3 regions of the Alteromonas sp. HB246098 genome follow, and region 2 is predicted to be linked to each of the others. Evidence: predicted binding sites of a transcription regulator. Region 2 holds the regulator's gene; each other region holds the start of a gene.
What was found. Region 2 encodes FliA, which starts transcription of late flagellar genes. Its sites were predicted from a motif close to CTAAAGNTNNNNNNNNNNNNGCCGATA; they were not measured.
Positions count from the first base shown of each region.

Region 1: ACYTPF_RS04130 (flagellar protein MotY) is a predicted target of FliA. The motif match lies at 1,470-1,496, and genes of this name have one in related genera.
Region 3: ACYTPF_RS15385 (HAMP domain-containing methyl-accepting chemotaxis protein) is a predicted target of FliA. The motif match lies at 1,323-1,349, and genes of this name have one in related genera.

Region 1 covers NZ_JBTZUG010000001.1:964,266-967,546, forward strand. The annotation lists gene glpQ (glycerophosphodiester phosphodiesterase) at 1-423, shown strand, start outside; gene ACYTPF_RS04130 (flagellar protein MotY) at 461-1,333, opposite strand; gene rnt (ribonuclease T) at 1,675-2,310, shown strand; gene ACYTPF_RS04140 (peroxiredoxin) at 2,387-2,992, opposite strand.
Region 2 covers NZ_JBTZUG010000001.1:1,102,255-1,105,535, reverse strand. The annotation lists gene flhF (flagellar biosynthesis protein FlhF) at 1-589, shown strand, start outside; gene ACYTPF_RS04750 (MinD/ParA family protein) at 595-1,461, shown strand; gene ACYTPF_RS04745 (RNA polymerase sigma factor FliA) at 1,458-2,189, shown strand; gene cheY (chemotaxis response regulator CheY) at 2,226-2,609, shown strand; gene ACYTPF_RS04735 (protein phosphatase CheZ) at 2,644-3,281, shown strand, end outside.
Region 3 covers NZ_JBTZUG010000007.1:193,773-197,053, forward strand. The annotation lists gene ACYTPF_RS15385 (HAMP domain-containing methyl-accepting chemotaxis protein) at 1-1,179, opposite strand, end outside; gene ACYTPF_RS15390 (symmetrical bis(5'-nucleosyl)-tetraphosphatase) at 1,463-2,290, opposite strand; gene apaG (Co2+/Mg2+ efflux protein ApaG) at 2,298-2,672, opposite strand; gene rsmA (16S rRNA (adenine(1518)-N(6)/adenine(1519)-N(6))-dimethyltransferase RsmA) at 2,681-3,281, opposite strand, start outside.

The DNA of each region.
Region 1 (3,281 bases), 140 kb from region 2:
TACCTGCAGTGCTTTGACTTCAATGAGATCAAACGCATTCGTGAAACCCTTGGCTATAAGGGCAAAGTAGTTATGCTGATTGGCGAGAACGATTGGGGAGAGAGCGACACCGACTACGAATGGCTGCGTACACAAGAAGGCATGAAGCAAGTCGCGAAGTATGCGAATGGCATAGGCCCTTGGTTAGGCCATTTAATGGATACTCAGGCAATGGCTAAAGGGAAAGTAGAAGCAGCGAGTTGGGTTAAGTACGCTCACGATAACGAACTTACCATTCATACCTACACTTATCGTCAGGATGCGCTTCCGGCGGGCATGTCTGGAAAACAAATTTTAGATGCATTGCACAAGGTAGTGCGAGCTGATGGCGTTTTCACCGACCATTTAGTGCCTGTATTAACCTGGCGAGACAAAACAAATTAACACAAGTTAAACGGGTTTGAGGCGCTTGAGCAAGCGCCTACGACTTGGATAGTCGTACCACTACGCGTCTGTTTTGCGCACGGCTTTCCCGCGTATCGTTTGGCGCGATATGGCGTTTTTCACCATGGCCTGTTAGCTGGATTCTATCTTCAGGTACACCTAGCGTAGTTAGATAGCTTTTTACTTCATTGGCCCGTCGAATAGACAACTGTTCGTTGTTATAACGGCCACCGTAACTGTCCGTGTAACCATCGAGAAGCACAAGCTCCAATTCGCTGTCTTCTTTTAAATATTCGCCAATCATAGTTAAACGCTTTTGCGAATACTTAGTAAGCTCTGTGCTGTTGTTCTGATAAGACAACACAGTGTAGGCGATGTCATCAAAACTAAAGGGAAGCAAGTTCGACACGCACTTAACAAAGTCGCGATACACGCCTGAGAAGTTGCTTGCGTTTAATGCCACACTCACTTGGTCATATTTGTTATACCAGTCTTGATAGTAAATCGTGGGCCAAAAGCCTTTCTCTAACTCAGACAACATAGTCCATGCAGCATCTTGTGGCAGGTCGCCATTGTATTGCTTTCGAATAGACATATCCGCGATGGTCTTTGGCGCCACACCCGGCATCCACTTTGGCGGAACAGAGTAGACCGCAGCCACATCAAACTTGTTTGGCAGCATATACATGTCTAATTCAAATTCCATGTTTAGCTGCTTCGACGCGGAACTCGTAAACATGGCTTCGCCGTAACCAGGCAATTCGTGGTTAAGCCTACACTGCAGGCGCGTGTCCGTATCAATACGCCAGTTGGAACTTTCAATGGTTGCAGAATATTGCCGCATGGCAGCATGGGACGACAGCGACCCCACCATCCCCAATAAAGCGATATATTTTAATTTCAACACCATTTCGACACCATAACGAAAGTCTGACTAACACGAGCGTAGGCCTTTTAACCGCCCACCAACCTTTAAGAGCCATAAATTGTAACCATTCGCTTTAAGTCGCGAATAGTGAGTTTTGAAAATTCATGGTTAATATGATTATCGTCCAAAGTGTAGAAAAGTTTAGCGTTTAATACCATTAGCGTTTCGTACTACTAGTTGCTTCTCATCTTCGCGGTTTTCAAATTGAAACTGGCAACTCGAAGATATCCTTGCGATAATTCTTTTTGCTAATAAGTTTCGCAGGTAGGTTTGCATAAAAAGCAACCAACCAGTTTCTGCAATCTAGTCTTACAAGAGTGTTTATGTCTGCCAACCCGCCCCTTCTTTCCCAGCGCTTTCGAGGTTATTTTCCCGTTGTCATCGACGTTGAAACGGCCGGATTTAATGCAGGCACTGACGCCTTATTAGAGTTAGCAGCGGTTACGGTGAAAATGGATGAAGACGGAGTACTGCATCCTGACCAAACCTTTCACTATCATATAGATCCGTTCGAGGGCGCTAACCTTGAGCCTGCGGCATTAGAATTTAATGGCATTGATCCGAATTGCGCATTACGAGGTGCTATAGAGGAAAGCGAAGCCATGAAGGATTTATGTAAAGGTATTCGCAAAGCACAGAAAAATGCGGACTGTCAGCGTTCTGTTATCGTTGCTCATAACGCAACGTTTGACCAAAGCTTCGTTAATGCTGCTATTGAGCGCTGCAATATAAAGCGCACGCCCTTTCATCCATTTGTTTCCTTCGATACCACCAGCCTAGCAGGCCTTGCTCTTGGTCAAACTGTGCTAGTAAAAGCATGCCGAGCGGCGGGTATATCGTTTGACCAAAATGAAGCGCATAGCGCCCTTTACGATGCACAGAAAACCACCGAACTATTTTGCTACATGGTAAATCGTTATAAGGCGTTAGGTGGCTGGCCAGTAGAAAATCAAGAATAGTTTTTGTTCGATAAATGCCATAAATAAAAACAGCGCCCAAAGGCGCTGTTTCTTTATTATCTTTAAACAGGTTAGCTTATAGCTTATCTGCTTCTTCAGATAGGTATTTAGCTACACCTTCAGGTGATGCGTCCATACCTGATTTACCTTCAGTCCAACCTGCTGGGCAAACTTCGCCATGCTCTTCGTGGAACGCTAGAGCGTCGACCATGCGAAGCATTTCGTCAACGTTACGACCAAGTGGAAGATCGTTTACTACTTGGTGACGAACCATACCTTCGGCATCGATTAGGAATGAACCGCGGAAAGCAACACCATCTTCTGGGTGCTCGACATCATACGCTTGGCAGATGTCGTGTTTTACGTCAGCAACAAGAGTGTACTTAACTGGACCAATGCCACCTTGATTTACTGGGGTATTTCTCCACGCATTGTGTGAAAACTGAGAGTCGATTGAAACACCAATTACTTCAACACCGCGCTTTTTAAACTCGTCAAAACGCTTGTCGAAAGCGATAAGCTCTGACGGGCATACAAAAGTAAAATCTAGCGGGTAGAAGAATACAACCGCTTTTTTGCCCTTAATTGCTTCACTTAGTGTGAAAGAATCTACGATTTCACCGCTACCAAGTACCGCTGCAGCAGTAAAATCAGGCGCAGGACGGCCAACTAATACACTCATGAGTCTCTCCATTTATATTTGGATTGTAATAATAGAAGTGATTACATTGCGTAACCACTTTGATGGGAAATTTCCTTCCCAGAAAATAGGTACGAATACGGAAATAACAATATTAAACGATGAGTTTTTTTACTGCTTGTACCAATAATGATAGTCCGCATAAATAGTTATCCAGATATTGCCCAATCATTACCCAGTATTTACCAGATTGCGGTTTATTAAACTTGCCATTATCTGCTTGCCAAAACGAAGAATAACAATTATTATCATTTACAGATTCATTTGGAGT
Region 2 (3,281 bases):
TGCAAAGTTGGCCGCCCGCTACGCGCAGAAATATGGTGCAGAGTCGGTGGCTATGATTACTATTGATACGTATAGAATTGCAGCCTATGAGCAACTAGCGACATACGGAAAAATTATTGGCTGTACTGTGCGAAAAGCGCAAACTAGTGAAGAACTTGCAGATTTATTGTTCCAACTTCGTCATAAGCGACTAGTATTGATTGATACAGCAGGTTTTAGTCAGCGTGATAGTCGATTAATTAAGCAAATTAAGCAGTTCGACAATGGCCAAATGCCAAAAGTTAAAAAATATTTGGTAGCGCAAGCCAATACGCAATATCCGGCTTTGCAGAGAATCATTCAAGCCTATGACGATATTGAACTAAGTGGCTGTATTTTCACAAAGTTAGATGAGTGCTACTCTTTAGGAGAGGTACTTAGTGCAGCGGTTGAATACCAACTACCGGTTAGTTATGTCACCGATGGTCAAAAAGTGCCTGAAGACATTAAGATTGCAGAAGCGAAATCTTTGGTTTCCGCTGCTGCAAAGCTTTATAAAAAGTACGGTTTGAATCATACTAGTGGTAACAACGCAATTAAAACAGCATAAGCAGTATGATTGACGATCAAGCGAGTAGCTTAAGAAAAATGAAGCAATCACGGTTAATCAAAGTAATCGCCGTCACTGGTGGTAAAGGTGGCGTAGGTAAAACAAACATTACACTTAACACTGCTATCGCCATGGCGAAGCAGGGCAAGCGGGTAATGGTTCTTGACGCGGACCTTGGTCTTGCAAACGTAGATGTGATGTTAGGCCTGCGAGTTGAGAAAAACTTATCTCACGTACTCTCTGGCGAGTGCACGTTGGACGAGGTTTTAGTAACCGGCCCACACGGTATTAAGATTGCTCCCGCCACATCTGGTACGCAGTCAATGGCGGAACTCTCACCCACACAGCACGCTGGCTTAATAAGAGCGTTTAGCGAGCTGCGTTCTCAAATAGACGTATTAATAGTCGACACCGCTGCTGGCATTTCAGATATGGTATTAAGCTTTTCTAAAGCCTCCCAAGATATCATGGTGGTGGTTTGCGATGAGCCAACATCACTAACTGATGCGTATGCGCTGATAAAAATCCTTAACCGTGAGCACGGTGTTTTTCGCTTTAAAGTTGTGGCCAATATGGTTCGCGATGTGCGAGAAGGTCAGGAATTATTTAGCAAATTAAGTAAAGTGACAGGGCGTTTTCTTGATGTTGCACTAGAATTAGTGGCGACGGTGCCATTTGACGAAAATATTCGCAAAGCAGTGCGTAAGCAAACAGCTATTGTAGATGCTTTTCCGGGCTCTCCTGCAGCCGTAGCGATAACCAAGCTAGCAAACAGGGCGCTTACTTGGCCTATTCCGGCGCAGCCTGGTGGCCACTTAGAATTTTTCATTGAACAATTAGTTGCAGAAAAAGCCGTAGGAAGTCAACGTTGAACAGCAAGGCAGCCGCTTATCAACAGCAAACAGATAAATCGCAGTTAGTCGAAAGACATGCGCCTCTGGTTAAGCGTATTGCGCACCATTTGATGGCGCGCCTGCCTGCGAGTGTTCTTGTTGATGACCTTATCCAATCAGGCATGATTGGTTTGTTAGAGGCCGCTCGAAACTTTGATGGGTCAAAAGGCGCAAGCTTCGAAACCTTCGCAGGTATCCGCATTCGCGGTGCCATGCTGGATGAAATACGCAAAGGTGATTGGACGCCACGTTCTGTTCACCGAAATGGTCGCGCAATAACAGAAGCGATATCTCAGGTAGAAAGTGAAACTGGGCGCGACGCACGAGATTCCGATATTGCTGACAAGCTTAATGTGAGCTTGCAGGATTATCACCAGATGCTCAATGAAGTAAATGCCGGGAAGCTGGTGGGCATTGAAGATTTAGGTGTGTCGGAAGATGTGATCACTACCGAGCAAAGTCGAGGCAGTGATGCACCGTTAGAAGATTTAATGCAGGGCGCATTTCAAAAAGCGCTGGCCCATGCAATAACGACATTACCCGAGCGAGAAGCGATTGTTCTTTCACTTTACTATGATGAAGAACTAAACTTAAGAGAAATAGGCGAGGTTCTCGACGTAAGTGAGTCGAGAGTCAGTCAAATTCATAGTCAAGCCATGTTAAAACTCAAATCACGAATGAAGTCGTGGCAAGCTGACGAAGAATAGAAATTAAAAACAATTAACCCCTCAGTGGAGGCTATTTTGGACAAAAGCATGAAAATTCTCGTGGTCGATGACTTTTCAACCATGAGACGAATCATCAAAAACCTGCTTAAAGATTTGGGTTTTGCCAATATCCAGGAAGCGGATGACGGAAGCACCGCATTACCTATGTTACAACAAGGCGATTTCGACTTTGTTGTTACTGATTGGAACATGCCTGGTATGCAGGGTATAGATCTGCTCCGAGCAATTAGAGCCGATGACAAACTTAAGCATCTGCCAGTACTTATGGTGACCGCCGAAGCGAAGAAGGAACAGATCGTTGCTGCCGCCCAAGCGGGTGTAAATGGTTACGTTGTTAAACCTTTTACCGCGGCAACGCTTAAAGAAAAATTAGATAAAATATTCGAACGTTTAGGTTGATCCAGACGCTCACCAGATAAATGAGGTTTACTGGATGTCAACGAATGTAAACGTTCCAATATCGTTAGAAGAAGCAAAGCAGCTTGTCACTTTTCTTGAAGAAGGTGACAAGGCTTCAGCTAATGCACTACTTGAAGCCGTCTCAATGAAAGAAAACGTTGAGCTATTCGCTGAAGTAGGCAAGTTGACGCGTCAACTCCACGACGCATTAAACAACTTTCAAATAGACGACCGCATCAAAAATTTAGCTACAGACGATATCCCTGATGCTCAGTCCCGCCTTACCTACGTAATTGAAGAAACCGAAAAAGCTGCTAATACTACTATGGATGCCGTAGAGGCGAGTATGCCCATCGCTGAACTGCTCGCAGAGCGAATCGAAAAGGTTATGCCAGAGTGGAAAAAGCTGATGAACCGCCAAATCGAGCTGGGTGAGTTTAAGGTTTTATGTGCAGACTTAGACGAATTGTTGGAAGACGGTTCGAATCAGTCGGCTAAACTTACACAGTTACTTACTGAAGTTTTGATGGCACAAGGTTATCAAGACTTGACTGGACAGGTTATTCGTCGCGTTATCGACTTGGTTAAAGAAGTCGAAGATAGTCTTGTAAACATGCTTACTATGTTTGGCGAACGGGACGGTGCAGAACAAACTAAACCTTCCAGCGTTAA
Region 3 (3,281 bases), on a different contig from region 2:
CTTAAGGTTTCCAATGAGGGTATTACAGTTTCGTGCTAAGAGACCAAACTCGTCTTGCGCTGAATCGTCTAGGCGATGAGTAAGGTCACCCGATGAAGCAACAGTAAGTAGTTCGTTTACGCGATAAAGCGGGCGTGTAATAGCACGAACGGTTACGTAGCCAATGAAGGCTGCTACGGCAATAGAGATGAGAACAACAACAATAACAAAGGTGTTACCTGTTGTAATGGCACCGTTCACCTGATTTTCTATATGAGATGCTTTCTTATCAGCAAGATTCAGCAGGTTTTCAAGTGCCACAACACCCTGTGCGATATTTGAATCTGATGCATTAAGTGCTTTTTCCGCATCGTTTCTGCGCTCTAAACGATCCACATGAAGCTGCACTACGCCGTCGTTAGCTTTTATGGCGTTGATGGCGTCATTTACTAAGTCGTTAATATCATCAAGTGTACCTGAGTCATCACGACCGCCCGCTGCTTCAACCATTTCGCTTAGCTGGGTAACTACTTTTTCAACTACAAGGTCAACCTCGTTGCCAAGTGTCTGTGAACGCACTAGCGTTTCGGTTTTGATATATTCGTAAGAAACAGTAAGTAGCGAAAGAAGCGAAGTTTCAAGTTGACCACCAATCTCAGCAGCACGTCTGAGGTTAGGATCGCGCTGAACCGCGTCTAGGTCTGAAAAATCCAGGAGGTAGGTAGAGGCATCGTCTGCGTTATCTTCAGCATCACCTAGTTTGTCTTGTATATTGTTGCGCAAATCGAGGTACATTTGGTGATTTTTGTACATAGCCTCAACATTAGTGATATACGCATCATAAGATTCGCGAACACTGTTTAGCGTGTTTCTAAGCTCTGGCTCATTACTAACGGCCTGCGCTAGCTTATTGTACTCGTTTTCAAAGGTATCTTTGGCAAAGTCGAATGACGCTCTTTTGTCCTTAAGATCACTTAAATCTTCTTCGATATAGCTTTCGAAGGTAAGTCGACCCATATTTAGGAAGCTTGCTTTAAGTGCATTACTGCCTGCTACCGTGGGCAAAGCAACGTCATTTACTTCCTCTGTTGCAGAGCCTATGGAATTGAGGTTATAAAGTGAGACAACACTTATAACGATTAGAAGTGCGCTAATCGCTACAAATCCCCCGATTACGCGTGTGGCTACCGTTATTTTCATCGGAACTCCTGGATGAGTGTTTTTTATTTTTATCCCTAACGATATTACCCGCCTCAGCTAACAAAATATAGCACTTATAAAGTGACGCTTGCTTGAATGCTGAGCAGGTAACGAAACATCATCGTTACTTTTACAAGTAAGTGTATCGGCTACAAAGACTTAATGTTTATTTTATTTAGCACTTAAGTCTAATTGTTATTACTGGTACAACCAGTTAAGCCGGGAAAAGCGGGTTCTTTCTCAGATAAGTTTCGTATCTATAGGCGTGTATACAATAATGATTCTATGCTGTAACGCTAATCAAAGCTGAGGTATCTAAATTCAACAGCGTCATACTTTGCCCCCACACGTAGCCAGTATCTAAACCAACAAATTGTGAGTTATTTGTATGACCTGATAGGGCGGCCCAGTGTCCGAAAATTACTCGCTGGCTAGTTGTGAGCTTTGTATTTTCTACTTCAAACCAAGGCTTTAAGGTGCTATTAGCAGTATTAGAAACTGTACTAGGATGAGACTTGTTGTCAAAGTCGAGGGTGCCATCTGTATGAACAAACCGCATGCGCGTACACGCATTTACAATAAAGCGCAGTCGCTCGTCGTCCTCAAGTTTATCTGACCACTTGTCGGGTGTATTACCGTACATCTTTGAAAGAAAAGTGGCGTAATCATCGGACTTGAGGATGTTGCTAACTTCATTACTAAGTGAAACGCACTCATCGATAGACCATTGAGGATAAAGACCAGCGTGAACCATTATTGATTGTTCGTCTAACTTCGCTGCCAGCGGGAACTGCCTCAACCAGTCGACAAGTTCTGTTAAATCTGCCGCATTAAGTAGTGGCTCTAATTTGTCTGACTTTTTCGCTTTGCGAATACCGTTTACAACAGCAAGTAAGTGAAGATCGTGGTTTCCCAAAACACTACTAAATTGGCTGCCAAGAGATTTCAGAAAACGCAATGTGCTTAGCGAATCTTCTCCTCTTGCAACCAAATCGCCGACAGCAAACAGCTTGTCGTTTGTCTCGTCAAATTTTACTTTATCCAATACGCGGCGAAGGCCGTCATAACAGCCTTGAATATCGCCAATGACGTAGGTATTACCTTTAGACATAAAACCCTTAATGAAGAATGCTTGGAATAGCTAGGCGAAATACGTTTATAGGAACGCGGAAGCGCTCGCCGCTTTCTAGTTCCATTACATAATAGCCTTCCATATTGCCAACTGGTGTGTCAATGACTGCGCCGCTCGTATAGTCAAAATGTTCACCCGCTTTCATTATAGGCTGTTTTCCTACCACTCCATCACCTTCTACTTCTGACGTTTTACCGTTAGCGTCGGTTATCTTCCAGTAGCGACTAAGCAGTTGTACGGTATGCTCACTATTGTTTTCAATAGTAATGTGGTAGGCGAAAGCAAATTGCTTGGAATCTGAGGGAAGGTGCTCAGGAAGGTGACGGGTTTTCACCCGCACCTTTATATCAAGTACATCCATAGAGGAACTTACTGCTCTTGTTGGTGCTCTTTTGCCGATACAGCGTTAGCTATAGTGGCAAAGTCGTTAAGCGATAGCACTTCTGCGCGAGAAGTTGGATCTATCCCTAACTCACGGATTTCTTCCTCACTTAAGCTGTCTTTCAGTGAGTTACGAATAGTTTTTCGGCGTTGATTAAAAGCCTGTGCACAAACGCGCTCAAGCGTGTTTACTGATTCAACATCAACGGGTGGAGCTTGATGCGGAACTAGTTTTACAACAGCCGAGTCTACTTTCGGAGGTGGCTTGAAGGCACCTGGCGGAACATTCAAAACAGGGATCACGTGGCAATAATACTGGGCCATAACAGAAAGCCTGCCGTAGTTCTTAGAGCCAGGGCCCGCTGCTAGCCTATTAACCACTTCTTTTTGAAGCATAAAGTGCATGTCTTCAATGCATTGAGCATGATCAAAAAGGTGGAACATTAGCGGCGTTGAAATGTTGTAAGGCAAGTTACCAAATACACGAAGCTTCTTGTCTTTTACTGGCATTTCTTTGCATAGTGCGCCGAAATCCATCGTCATCGCGTCTTGTTCAATAACGGTTAGTTTTTCGCCGTTAAAGGGGTGA